DNA from 3 places in the Bacillus sp. ISL-39 genome. Region 1 is predicted to be linked to each of the others. Evidence: predicted binding sites of a transcription regulator. Region 1 holds the regulator's gene; each other region holds the start of a gene.

Region 1 (4,546 bases):
ACAGGTTTGAAGGAAAAACACGAAAAGTTGTCTGAACTTGAGCCAACTTCAGACAGGTTTGAAGGAAAAGCACAAAAAGTTGTCAGAACCTGAGCCAACTTCAGACAGGTTTGAAGGAAAAGCACACAAAGTTGTCCGAACTTGAGCCAACTTCAGACAGGTTTGAAGGAAAAACACGAAAAGTTGTCTGAACTTGATGCAACTTCAGACAGGTTTGAAGGAAAAGCACAAAAAGTTGTCCGAACTTGAGCCAACTTCAGACAGGTTTAAAGGAAAAGCACACAAAGTTGTCCGAACTTGAGCCAACTTCAGACAGGTTTGAAGGAAAAGCACAAAAAGTTGTCCGAACTTGAGCCAACTTCAGACAGGTTTGAAGGAAAAGCACGAAAAGTTGTCTGAACCTGAGCCAACTTCAGACAGGTTTGAAGGGAAAACACGAAAAGTTGTCTGAACTTGAGCCAACTTCAGACAGGTTTGGAGGAAAAACACAAAAAGTTATCTGAACTTGATGCAACTTCAGACAGGTTTGAAGGGAAAGCACAAAAAGTTGTCCGAACCTGAGCCAACTTCAGACCAGGTTTGAAGGGAAAACACGAAAAGTTGACTGAACTTGAGCCAACTTCAGACAGGTTTGGAGGAAAAGTACGAAAAGTTGACTGAACTTGAGCCAACTTCAGACAGGTTTGGAGGAAAAGTACGAAAAGTTGTCAGAACATGATACAACCAGGACAAGTAGTTGCTTTTTGCCAGTAAACTCCTGGTGCATTGATATAGCACTTATACAGGCACAGGTGGGTTCCCCAGAAAATAAAATATACCAGCTGCTTTCTTATATAGAACCTTCGGAAAGAGCTTATGTACTAAAGATAATATTACTGGTTACAATGCCAATCTAACCAATAGGCACCGACTCCTTCTCAGAAAATCTAATCCCGAACAAATTTTTCATTGATGTGCCCAGATACAAGTTTCCACATGTTATAAAATGGGTATAATAACCAACACACCCCTTATTGTCATGTTTTGGCATACATAATTTTGGCGAAAATAATTCAGGATACTTTCATTGCAACGGAAAAAAATTTTTTGTATAATTAACGTCAAATATAGTCAAAGTCAGATTGGGGGAGGTTTAGTGAGGAATATATCGGACATCATAGAACATTACCTTAAACAGGTTTTAGAAATGAGCGATAAGGACATCGTTGAAATCAAGCGAAGTGAAATCGCCGATAAATTTCAGTGCGTGCCGTCCCAGATCAATTATGTCATCAATACAAGGTTCACGATTGAAAGAGGCTATCTTGTTGAGAGCAAACGGGGTGGCGGCGGCTACATCCGGATCATCAAAGTCCAGGCTTATGATCATGCACATTTGATTGATGATTTACTGTCTTTGATACAGACCCGAATTTCTCAAAGCAGCGCCGAGCATGTCATCTTCCGTCTTGCGGAGGAAGATGTAGTCACTGAACGTGAGGCAAAAATCATGCTGAGTGTGCTCGACAGGTCCGTCCTGTATATTGAGCTGCCGCTGCGTGATGAGCTGCGTGCGAGAATGTTGAAGGCCATGCTGATGGCATTGAAGTATAAATAATATCAAAGCAGATAAAGAGGTGAGGGCATGATCTGCCAAGAGTGTAATCAAAGGCCGGCAACGCTGCACTTCACGAATTTTTCAAATGGAGAAAAAACGGAATTGCACTTGTGTGAAATATGCGCACAAGAAAAAGGTGAATTGTTTATGATGAACAACGGCCCTGCTTTTTCGATCAATAGCTTGCTTGCCGGATTGTTGAATATGGAACCTGCTTTTCCTGAACAGAAAAAGGATGCCTTTGACGCTGAGCAAGTGGCCCAGTGTCCTCAATGTTCAATGACATTTCCGCAGTTTGTGAAAGTAGGCAGATTTGGCTGTGCGACTTGCTATGATGCTTTTCGCGAACAGCTGACCCCGATTGTCAGGAGACTCCATAGCGGAAATTCCGTACATAATGGAAAAATCCCTAAAAGAGTCGGCGGTGACCTTCATGTAAGGAAGACAATCGATCAGCTTAAACAAACTCTGAAAAGCCTGATTTCTGCAGAGGAATTTGAGCAGGCTGCTGAGACAAGGGACCAGATCAGGGAACTTGAAAGGAAATTGTCAGCAGGTCAAGAGGGAGGGGAGTAGCCTTGTCATTGGAGAAGTTTATCAATCAGGCTGTCAGCTCCTGGATGAGTGCTGATGGACCTGATTCAGATATCGTCCTTAGCTCTCGCATCCGCTTTGCAAGGAACCTTGACGAGTATAATTTTCCGACATTGTTCACTAATGGTGAGGCAGAGGCAGTGGTGGGTACGATCATGGAACGTGCCAGTAATACATCGACAGCTGCTTTTGGTCAGTTGGAAATGATTAAAATGGATGAAATTCCGCCTTTGCAGAAAAGGGTGCTGGTCGAGAAGCATTTGATCAGTCCGAATCTGGCAGAAAATTCTGTTCATGGTGCCGTCCTGTTATCTGAAAATGAAGAAGTCAGCATCATGATCAATGAGGAAGACCATATTAGGATTCAATGTTTATTCCCAGGCTTCCAGCTAAGTGAAGCCCTCAAGGCTGCCAATGAAATCGATGACTGGCTTGAGGAATATGTCAATTATGCGTTTGATGAGAAATTCGGCTATTTAACCAGCTGTCCTACGAATGTGGGTACTGGACTGAGAGCATCGGTGATGATGCACCTGCCTGGTCTTGTTTTGACACAGCAAATGAACCGGATCGTCCCGTCGATTAACCAGCTTGGTTTGGTGGTAAGAGGTATTTACGGCGAGGGCAGTGAAGCACTCGGCAATATTTTTCAAATATCGAACCAAATTACGCTCGGAAAATCGGAAGAGGACATTGTAGACGATTTAAAAAGTGTCGTAAGCCAGATTATATCTCAGGAAAGGTCGGCGCGGGAAGCATTAGCGAAGACTTCTAACATACAATTAGAAGACAGAGTGTTTCGCTCATATGGAACACTTGCAAACAGCAGGATCATCGAAACGAAGGAAGCTGCCCGCTGCCTATCAGATTTAAGGCTTGGAATAGATATGGGTTTTATAAAAAATATATCCAAGTCGATTTTGAATGAGTTGATGATATTAACTCAGCCCGGGTTTTTACAGCAATATGCGGGAGGACCATTAAGACCGAATGAACGGGATATCCGCAGGGCTGCTTTAATAAGAGAACGTTTGAAAATGGAAACAAAAGACGAGTCAGGAGGATGATCTTATGATGTTTGGACGATTTACCGAGAGAGCACAAAAAGTATTGGCACTCGCACAGGAAGAGGCGATTCGCCTTGGACATAACAATATCGGCACAGAACACATCTTACTTGGCCTGGTGCGTGAAGGTGAGGGCATTGCGGCAAAGGCGCTTTATGGTCTTGGTCTTGGAGCGGAGAAGATCCAGAAGGAAGTTGAGAACCTGATTGGCCGCGGCCAGGAAACTTCCCAGACAATCCACTATACGCCAAGAGCTAAGAAGGTCATCGAACTTTCGATGGATGAGGCAAGGAAGCTGGGCCACTCCTATGTTGGAACAGAACATATCCTGCTTGGATTGATCCGTGAGGGAGAGGGCGTGGCTGCAAGAGTACTGAACAATCTTGGTGTCAGCCTGAACAAGGCGCGCCAGCAGGTCCTTCAGCTGCTTGGAAGCAATGAAACTTCAGGACATCAGGGTGGCGGAACGGCTAATGCCAATACGCCGACACTTGACAGCCTTGCAAGGGACTTAACAGCAATCGCCAGGGAAGGCAGCCTTGATCCGGTCATCGGCCGTGCTAAGGAAATCCAGCGTGTCATTGAAGTGTTAAGCCGCCGGACGAAGAACAACCCTGTATTGATCGGTGAGCCAGGCGTCGGTAAAACAGCAATTGCCGAAGGGCTGGCACAGCAAATCGTCAATAACGAGGTACCGGAAATCCTTCGTGACAAGCGTGTCATGACTCTTGATATGGGCACAGTTGTTGCAGGAACAAAGTACCGCGGTGAATTTGAGGATCGATTGAAGAAGGTCATGGATGAAATTCGCCAGGCAGGAAATATCATTCTATTCATCGACGAGCTCCATACATTAATTGGTGCCGGCGGAGCTGAGGGAGCGATTGACGCTTCCAATATCCTGAAGCCGTCACTTGCACGCGGCGAGCTGCAATGTATCGGTGCAACAACATTGGATGAATACCGTAAATACATCGAAAAAGATGCTGCACTAGAACGACGTTTCCAGCCGATTACAGTCGATGAGCCAACGGCAGAAGAGTCAGTACAAATTTTGAAGGGTCTTCGTGACCGCTATGAAGCTCACCACAGAGTATCGATTACGGATGAGGCAATTGAAGCGGCAGTAAAATTATCTGACCGCTACATCTCTGACCGATTCCTTCCGGATAAAGCAATTGACTTAATTGATGAAGCAGGTTCAAAGGTTCGCCTGCGTTCCTATACAACTCCGCCTAACCTTAAGGAGCTTGAGGTGAAGCTGGAGGAAGTGCGCAAGGAGAAAGAT
Region 2 (4,546 bases), on a different contig from region 1:
AGGACGATGCCGATCGTCAGCAAGGCAGCTGGTGTTGAATTAGTCAAAAAAGCGACAAAAATATTGCTTGGGAAATATATTTTGTCGAAAGATGAAGTTCTGCTCGACTCTGATGCAAGATACACAGTCGTAAAGCATCCGGTATTTTCGAACTTTGCATTAAAAGGGCTGGACGCCAGGACTGGTCCGCAAATGATATCGACAGGGGAAGGCATCAGCATTGCATCGACACTTGAAGAGGCACTGCATAAGAGCTTCCATTCAATCAGCGGAAAAGCTGTCCAGGGAGACATCGCCTTTGCAGATGAAAATGATTTATTGGAAGCAGGAAAACTGGCAGCCGATTTTCATTTAATTCATATCGAAAAAGTATCCGACCATAAAAAAGTGGCAGCCTTGTATTGTCCGGGTTCATCAGAAAGAGATTTATCTTTGAGGGAATGGGCTGTCAAGAACCGGAAGATCGTATTGACCCAAAAGGAAACACTGCATGCACTATTAAAAAGTGCATCAGCCGAAAGTTGGAACGTTAACTCCCTGGATCAATGGCTGACAGAAACTAATGAGGAAGTGATGGCAGAATGACAGCACTACAGCAGCTTCATATTGATATAAAAGGCAAAGACCTATTAACCCTGGCCGATTTGGAACCACAGGAAATCTTAACTTTATTAGAAAAGGCAGTCATCTTGAAGGAAAAAACTTTAAAGAAACAATTTGACCAGCCCCTCAAAGGCAAAATACTGGGTATGATCTTCGACAAGTCCTCAACGCGTACTAGAGTATCATTTGAGGTAGGCATGATCCAGCTTGGTGGCAGTGCTCTTTATTTAAATGGAAACGACCTTCAGCTTGGGCGCGGAGAGACAGTGGCAGATACAGCCCAGGTTCTCTCGCAATACCTGGACGGCATCATGATCAGAACCTTCTCGCACGAGTCAGTTGAGGAATTGGCCGATTATGCCGACATACCTGTCATTAATGGTCTGACCGATCTGTATCATCCATGCCAGGCACTTGCTGATCTGTTGACGATTTATGAGAAAAAAGGGAAGCTTAAAGGCCTTAAGCTTGCTTACATCGGTGATGGGAACAATGTTGCCCATTCACTGATGATCGCCTGCACAAAAATCGGGATGGATGTATATATTGCTTCACCAAAAGGATACTTCCCCGATAAAACGATAACAGCACGGTGTGAGGACCTTGCAAGAAAAAGTGGTGCAAACATGGTCATCACGGAATCACCTCAAGAAGCTGTTCAAGACGCGGATATCATCTATACAGATGTATGGACCAGCATGGGCCAGGAGTTGGAAAATGAGCAGAGATTAAATGATTTCCATGGCTACCAGGTGAATGAAGCAATACTCAAAGCAGCGAAAAAAGACTACTTGTTTATGCACTGTCTCCCCGCGCACCGCGGCGAGGAGGTAACAGCAGGAGTGATGGACGGTGAGCACTCAGTGGTATTCGAACAGGCAGGAAACAGACTCCATGCCCAGAAGGCATTGCTTGTGGAGATATTGAAAGATTGATTGGGTGAAGAGGTGGAGAAGTCCTATAGAAATATTCTTTAAGCCCAAATGAGTGGTTGAAGGAGCGAAAAGGTTCTATAGAAATGTTCTATAAGCTCGAATGAGTGGCTGAAGGAGCGAAAAGGTTCTATAGAAGATCGTAACTGCCCAAATAAGTGAACCACGAGGCAAAAGGGCATAAAGGAGGTCACTTCAGAGTGACAAAAAACGAAAAAACCGGCTATGAAGGTAGCCGGCTTTTCTTGTATTAGGAAAAGAGCAAGACCAGTGGCCCAACAATGAAGCAGTATATTGCAAAGTACTTTAAGTTTCCGCGCGCCATGATATTCATGAACCATTTTAAAGAGAAGTAAGAGGCAATCAGTGAAGCGATGAAGGCAAAAGAATACGGCAATGCCAGCTCTCCAAGACGGTCATCAAGCAAAAGATCAGAAAAACCGAGAATCATTCCGCCGAAACTAACTGGAATATAAAGCAGGAAAGAGTACCTCAGTGCCGTTTCCTGTCTCATACCCAGGCTCATCGCTGCGACAATTGTTGCACCAGAACGACTGATGCCGGGGATAAGTGCAACTGCTTGGGCAAGTCCAACAATAATGGCATCTTTAAAGCTTAAATCTCCGTCATTCTTGCGGCCCCGCATGTTTCGGATCAGCCAGAGCGCCAGGCCGGTCACTATAAGTGTTACCCCAACAGTTTTAATATGGGCCAGTTCTTTCTCGATAAAATCGCCGAATAGGATCCCAATGACACCAGCAGGAATTGTCCCGACAATTAGATAAATGATGAACATAAAATCTGATTTTGCCTCGGGATCTTTACTTTTAAGATATGCAATTCCGTTAACAATTAACCGGATGATATCGGCTCTGTAAATTAACAAAACAGCAAATAGGGAAGCTGTATTCATTAGAAGGGCAAAACTCATTCCTTCAATTTGCAGTTTGAAAAAATGCTCTGCTATCTCCAGGTGTCCGCTGGATGATACAGGGATCGGTTCGGTGATTCCCTGGAATAGGCCAAGAAATATGTATTTAATCAATTCATAGAAATTTTCCATATTGTTTTTGCATTCCTCCGTTTATTTAAGATGACGTTGAGAATGATCCAGCTCCAGTGCCCAACAGGTTTTCAGCCAATTGGGGCGGCGTTTTAGGCGTGGAGCGCTTAAAGTGGCTGAAAAGATGTCTGCTCTTTTTTTCTCATACACACTAATGTACCGTATAACCCCTTTTTTTGAAAGGATAAAATATGCATAAATACTTTATTTAAATCAGTAAATAATAAAATTGCCGGAATACTTTTATGAAGGAGGAAGGCAAATGGGGCAAAGTCATCAGTTCCGTGCCGGACAAAAGGCACCCAATAATGGTATTTACATTGAAATTGGTGAAACAGGCAGCAATGTCAACAATCCGCAAAAAATTAAACTTAAAGCTGGGGATCGTTTTCCGGAAAACTCCAACCACAACCGCCACTGGACATATATGCCAAAGTTTAAATAACTCCCCCTGGTTCATCCAGGATTTCCGGAATGAAATTCATACTGTCTTTCTTAAAGCCATCCAGTGCGGATGGCTTTACTATTTGGAGATTTTTATTATAATAAAACTAAAGGTCAAAAAAGGTCAAAGGAGTGATTGGTCATGGATTTAAATAGAATGACAGAAAGCTTGCAAAATGCCTTTGTATCAGCTCAGACCCTGGCTGTTCAACATAATCATCAGGAAGTGGATGATCCGCATCTGTTGCTTGCCTTGCTTGAACAGGACGGCAGCCTGGCGGCAACCTTGCTTTCTGGTACCGGAATAAATCTAGACCATTTTCGAGAAGAATTAAACCGCAGCCTGTCAAAGAAACCGCAAGTTTCCGGAAGCGGAGCAGAACAGGGGAAATTATACATTACAGCAGCACTGCAAAAGGTTTTGGCCCAGGCAGAAAAGGAAATGAAACAGTTTGAAGATGACTATTTATCTGTAGAACATGTTTTGCTAGCTTTACTTGAGATACCTGGATCTGAAACAGGCGCAGCTTTGAGGAAATTAAGTGTTAACAGAGACACATTAGTGGCGAGAATTAATAGTGTTAGGGGGAACCAGAGAGTGACTTCACAAAACCCAGAAGCAACTTATGAAGTGTTGAAAAAATACGGACGTGATCTTGTGGAGGAGGTCCGTTCAGGAAAGGTCGACCCGGTAATCGGCAGGGACAGTGAGATTCGCAATGTCATCCGTATACTCTCAAGGAAGACGAAGAATAATCCGGTTTTGATCGGGGAGCCAGGTGTAGGTAAGACAGCTATTGTAGAAGGACTGGCACAAAGGATTGTACGGAGGGATGTTCCGGAAGGCCTGAAGGATAAGACGATTTTTGCGTTGGACATGAGTTCGCTGATCGCAGGCGCGAAATTCCGGGGCGAATTCGAAGAGCGGCTGAAAGCGGTTTTGAATGAAGTGAAAAAGAGTGAAGGCAAAATACTGTTGTTCATTGATGAACTCCATACAATTGTAGGTGCGGGCAAGACTGAGGGGGCAATGGATGCCGGGAATATGCTAAAACCAATGCTTGCTCGCGGGGAGCTCCATTGCATCGGTGCAACAACCCTTGACGAACACAGAAAATACATCGAAAAAGATCCTGCACTTGAACGCCGCTTCCAGCAGGTATTGGTAAAAGAACCAGACGTTGAGGATACAGTGTCAATTTTACGGGGATTGAAGGAAAGGTTTGAAATCCACCATGGAGTCAACATCCATGACCGTGCAATAGTGGCTGCTGCTGCATTGTCAGATCGATACATCACAGACCGATTCCTGCCTGACAAGGCGATTGACCTGGTTGATGAGGCTTGCGCAATGATCCGTACAGAAATTGACTCGATGCCGACTGAGCTAGATGAAGTGACAAGAAGGGTGATGCAGCTGGAAATTGAAGAAGCTGCGTTGACAAAGGAAAAAGATGATGCGAGCCGCGAGCGACTCGAAACTCTTCGTAAGGAACTCGCCAAC
Region 3 (4,546 bases), on a different contig from region 1:
GGTATCCCAGCTCTGCAAGCTTATCCTTTACTTCATCCTCGACTTCAAGAGTGATGTTCTGCTCCGAAAGTGTATCCTTAAGTTCAGAAAGCATTAAGTCAACAATTTGAAGTAAATGTTCTTTTTCAAGTGCCTTGAACTCGATGATGCTGTCGAATCGGTTCAGGAATTCTGGCTTAAAGAAGCCTCCCAATGAATCCAGGATACTTGATTCGTTGACAGCTGTGCTCTGATCGAATCCTACTTTGATTGTTTTGTGACCGGCTCCGGCATTGCTTGTCATGATGATGACTGTGTCCTTGAAGCTTACAGTACGGCCCTGGCTGTCAGTCAGGCGGCCATCTTCAAGGATTTGCAGGAACATATGCTGGACGTCTGGATGTGCCTTCTCGATTTCATCCAGCAGAATAATGCTGTAAGGATTCCGCCTTATTTTTTCGGTCAGCTGGCCCGCTTCGTCGTGGCCTACATAACCAGGAGGTGATCCAATCAGCTTGGACACACTGTGCTTTTCCATATATTCACTCATGTCCAGTCTAACCATGGCATCTTTAGTGCCAAACAGCTCTTCTGCCAGCGTCTTTGTCAATTCTGTCTTACCGACACCAGTTGGTCCGACGAATAGGAAGGATCCAATCGGACGGTTTTTAGATTTCAGGCCTGCACGGCTGCGGCGGATTGCCTTGGCTACTCTCTGGACGGCATCTACTTGTCCGATTACCCTGCCATTAAGGTTTCCGACAAGATTCTTCATCCTTACTTGCTCGTCCTCCTGGAGTTTACCTACCGGAATTCCCGTCTTCTTTTCGATGATTTCCTGGATATGATGGACAGTGACCAAAGGACGTGCCGTATTGCCATTTTCATTTAATGCCTTTTCAAGCCTGGATTCCTCATCACGAAGCTTTGCAGCTGTTTCATAGTCTTCCTGTTTCAGGGCCTCTTCCTTTTCCTTTGCGATTTCAGCAAGGCGGTTTTCAGCATCGCTTTTATTTGTATAATCAGAAACAAGGTTAAGCTTAGAGCCAGCTTCGTCCATTAAATCAATCGCTTTGTCAGGAAGGAAACGATCCTGGATATAACGGTGTGAAAGCTGTACACATGCCTTGATTGTTTCTTCCGAAAAGGATACCTGATGGAAATCTTCGTACTTCGACTGAATTCCCTTCAGGATTTCCACAGCCTCGTCCACTGTCGGTTCCAATACATGTACTGGCTGGAAGCGTCTTTCGAGCGCCGCATCCTTTTCAATTTTGCGATATTCCTTCAGAGTTGTTGCACCGACTACTTGGAGCTCACCGCGGGCGAGTGCTGGCTTCAGGATATTGCCGGCATCCATTGATCCTTCAGCAGACCCTGCACCAACAAGCTGGTGAATTTCATCAATAAACAGAATGATATTTTTGCGAGCCTGTAATTCAGAAATGAGCTGTTTCATTCTTTCCTCGAATTGCCCGCGGATACCTGTGTTCGAAACCATTGAAGCGACATCTAACAAATAGACTTCCTTGCTTTTCAGCTTATCCGGCACATCGCCTTCAACAATCTTAAGAGCGAGTCCTTCAGCGATGGCAGTCTTACCTACGCCTGGTTCGCCAATCAGCACAGGATTATTTTTATTCCTTCTATTTAAAATCTCGATGACTCGTTTTACTTCTTCGTCTCGTCCTATTACCGGGTCAATCAAACCGGTTTTTGCGATTTGGGTGAGGTTTCTCCCAAATTGATCGATGAAGCCATTTCCACCGCCAGCAGTTTTCGCAGCACCAGATGAATGGTTATGATCAGGGTTTTGATTATTCATATTGCCTGAAAACTGTTTGAACATATCATTAAAAGGCGAGCCTCCAAAGTCTTGAAAACCAGGCATCTGGCTGCCAAAGGAAGCACCTAATCTTTCTTTTTCTTTTTTGTAGCAATCTTCGCAGAGCATTAAATGCTTCTGATTACCGTTTAAATTTACTCTCAATTGGATATTAGCGTTTTTCTCATGGCAATTTTGGCAAAGCATTTAAATTCCTCCCTCAAAAAGTTAATTCTTATATATGATCAATTATAATCATTCTTGACTTTGACTAACTTTGATCAATTTAACTTTATTATACTTTGACCTTTTTTGACTTTCAAGATATTTGCCTATGGTAATTTTTAGTAGAGATTGTGTTTAATTACCTTTTAAAAAAAGCTCGTCATGGTTTGTCTATCCTGACATATATTGAGAAGGAGGGAGGGGAACGCTTTGAAGACAAACTGGGGTGCTGCCTTTCAAATCGCTGCTGTTTATGTCGGTACTGTTGTGGGAGCCGGCTTTGCGACAGGGAGGGAAATCGTCGAATTCTTTTCCCGCTTTGGACTTTTTGGATTAATTGGTGTTTTCATGGCGGGATATATTCTTACATATATGGGTGCAAAATTGATGCGCATCGCAGCGGCGATCGGTGCCTATTCATATGAAGAAATGAATGTTCATTTATTTGGGAAGTTTTTTGGCAGAATCATCAATATTATGATGCTGTTTATGCTGCTTGGAGTTTGTGCCGTTATGTTATCAGGTGCAGGGGCAGTTTTTGAAGAGCAGCTTGGAATGACTAAGTCCCTGGGGATCTTTGTCACGATTGCACTGTCACTTGCCGTCATGGTTGTCGGCTTAAAGGGCGTCTTTGCTGTGAACACTTTTGTCGTGCCGATGATGATCTTGTTCAGTCTGATCTTATTCTTCCTGTCAGTTAAATTGCCTGGATTCATTGAACAGGTCGTTTTTATTCCATATGCAGAGGATGGCTGGAAGGCTGTGATCGGACCATTTTCATATACAGCGCTGAACCTGTCGCTTGCCCAGGCAGTCCTGGTTCCTGTAGCAGCCGAGATGAAAGACGATCATACTGTAAAATGGGGTGGAATCCTGGGCGGGATAGCACTTACCTTAATTTTGCTTTCAAGCCATTTGACTTTAATTATGCTGCCTGGATTCGAAACATTTGAGATTCCGATGGCTGTTGTAATGAAACAGCTTGCTGCTGGTCTATACTGGATTTTTGTCTTGATTGTATATGGGGAAATTTTCACCTCGGTAATTGGTAATATTTTTGGTCTGGAAAGGCAAATTCAAAAGTATATCAAGCTGCCAAGCCTGCTTGTCGTCTCACTGCTCTTTTTAATTTGTTATTTCATCAGCTTGATTGATTATGGAACGCTGCTTTCCATCCTTTATCCGGTTTTTGGCTACATCAGTTTAATTTTTATTGTCTTGTTATGGATGAAACCAGTTAATTTGAATAAATAAAAGGCTCTTTTTTCAAACTTTGTTGCTATTGACTACCAAATAGGGTTGAATGGCCTATTTTCTTCGCAAAGTTGACTCTTATGTGAGAAAAGAGCATTCACACTTAATACCGACCTGCAAAATGCCTTATATTACGTTAAAATCGGATTTAGGATTTTAACAACAATCTTTACGAAAACAGTCAAATAAAAAAGAAGGGGAACTGCCCCTTCTTTTTATGATGAGAATGTATAATTACACTTCAATTAACTTATCTTGTATTATTTATTCTCTTTCATAATGGTCTTGGCCATTTCTAAGAATGCACTGCGGTGGTCTGCACCTTCTTTTGTGAATAAAGTAAGCTTTAATGGTTGTTCTTCATTTTTAATTAAATACGTAGTTACGACGTCTGATTCATTTTTGGTTTCCATTGCCCATGCATTGTTGAAGAATGGATCTTCAGGTGTTTGTGCTTCATTCACTTCAGCACCGACAGCAGCTAGCTGTGCTTTGGAATTCTCTTCGACTAAGGCCCATTCTGCGTCATTTGGAATCAGTTCTATCCTCATGAATACACTGTCGTCCTCAGTCCACATCAGAACGTCTTTGTTGGGTTCTTCTGCTGATAATTCATATTCAGGCAGAACATACATAGAGTAGTTTTGATTGTCATTGTGTTTTAAGAAAGCAGTCTGTTCTTTTTGTTCGCCATCCACTGTATAGGCAATATTTTGCTCCATTACCCGGATTAAGCCCTCTTCGTTATTATTATTTTCCTGATCTGTTGTCTGCTGGTTTTCTTCATTTTTTTCAGGCGCAGCAGCCGGCTGGGCTGCAGGTGCCTTATCTGTCGACTTCGATTCTTCCGGAGAGCCGCAGCCTGCAATGATAATGGTTGACAATCCGATAATTGCTAAAGGTTTTACTAATTTGTTCATTTCTAAATGCCCCCTGTTATTTCATATGGTGATTTCTACATTTTTAGACGGAATAGAATAACGAAAGTTACAATACTTTGTCGCATTTACAAAATACCATGGACAGGCAAATTGGACAATAATGAAAATGACCCATGAGCCAGAGTTGGCATGGGTCATTTTTAGGGTAATATCTGTTGAGGTAATCACTAGTTAAGTGGAAGAAAAACAAATAATAATAAATCAAATACGATATGGGAGACTATAACAAGCGGCATGCTCCGTTTCCATGCGTATAAAATACTCCAGGCCAGTCCAGCAATTATTGCGGCTAAAACCAAAATAAACTCACCAGAATAGAGGT

Evidence for each region. The regulator CtsR, encoded in region 1, represses protease genes until heat stress. The targets are predictions, from matches to a motif close to ATGGTCAATAAAGGTCAAACA.
Region 2: the regulator CtsR is predicted to act here: its motif matches at 3,153-3,173, upstream of clpB (ATP-dependent chaperone ClpB).
Region 3: the regulator CtsR is predicted to act here: its motif matches at 2,104-2,124, upstream of J7E37_RS05315 (ATP-dependent Clp protease ATP-binding subunit).

What each region holds. Positions count from the first base shown of each region.
Region 1 covers NZ_JAGGQM010000008.1:31,858-36,403, reverse strand. The annotation lists gene J7E37_RS09025 (CtsR family transcriptional regulator) at 1,136-1,597, shown strand; gene mcsA (protein-arginine kinase activator protein McsA) at 1,625-2,173, shown strand; gene mcsB (protein-arginine kinase McsB) at 2,176-3,258, shown strand; gene clpC (ATP-dependent protease ATP-binding subunit ClpC) at 3,263-4,546, shown strand, end outside.
Region 2 covers NZ_JAGGQM010000019.1:41,826-46,371, forward strand. The annotation lists gene J7E37_RS14525 (carbamoyl-phosphate synthase (glutamine-hydrolyzing) large subunit) at 1-585, shown strand, start outside; gene argF (ornithine carbamoyltransferase) at 582-1,538, shown strand; gene J7E37_RS14535 (undecaprenyl-diphosphate phosphatase) at 1,786-2,598, opposite strand; gene J7E37_RS14540 (YjzC family protein) at 2,861-3,043, shown strand; gene clpB (ATP-dependent chaperone ClpB) at 3,185-4,546, shown strand, end outside.
Region 3 covers NZ_JAGGQM010000002.1:699,641-704,186, reverse strand. The annotation lists gene J7E37_RS05315 (ATP-dependent Clp protease ATP-binding subunit) at 1-2,011, opposite strand, end outside; gene J7E37_RS05310 (YkvI family membrane protein) at 2,240-3,283, shown strand; gene J7E37_RS05305 (hypothetical protein) at 3,544-4,203, opposite strand; gene J7E37_RS05300 (CPBP family intramembrane glutamic endopeptidase) at 4,392-4,546, opposite strand, start outside.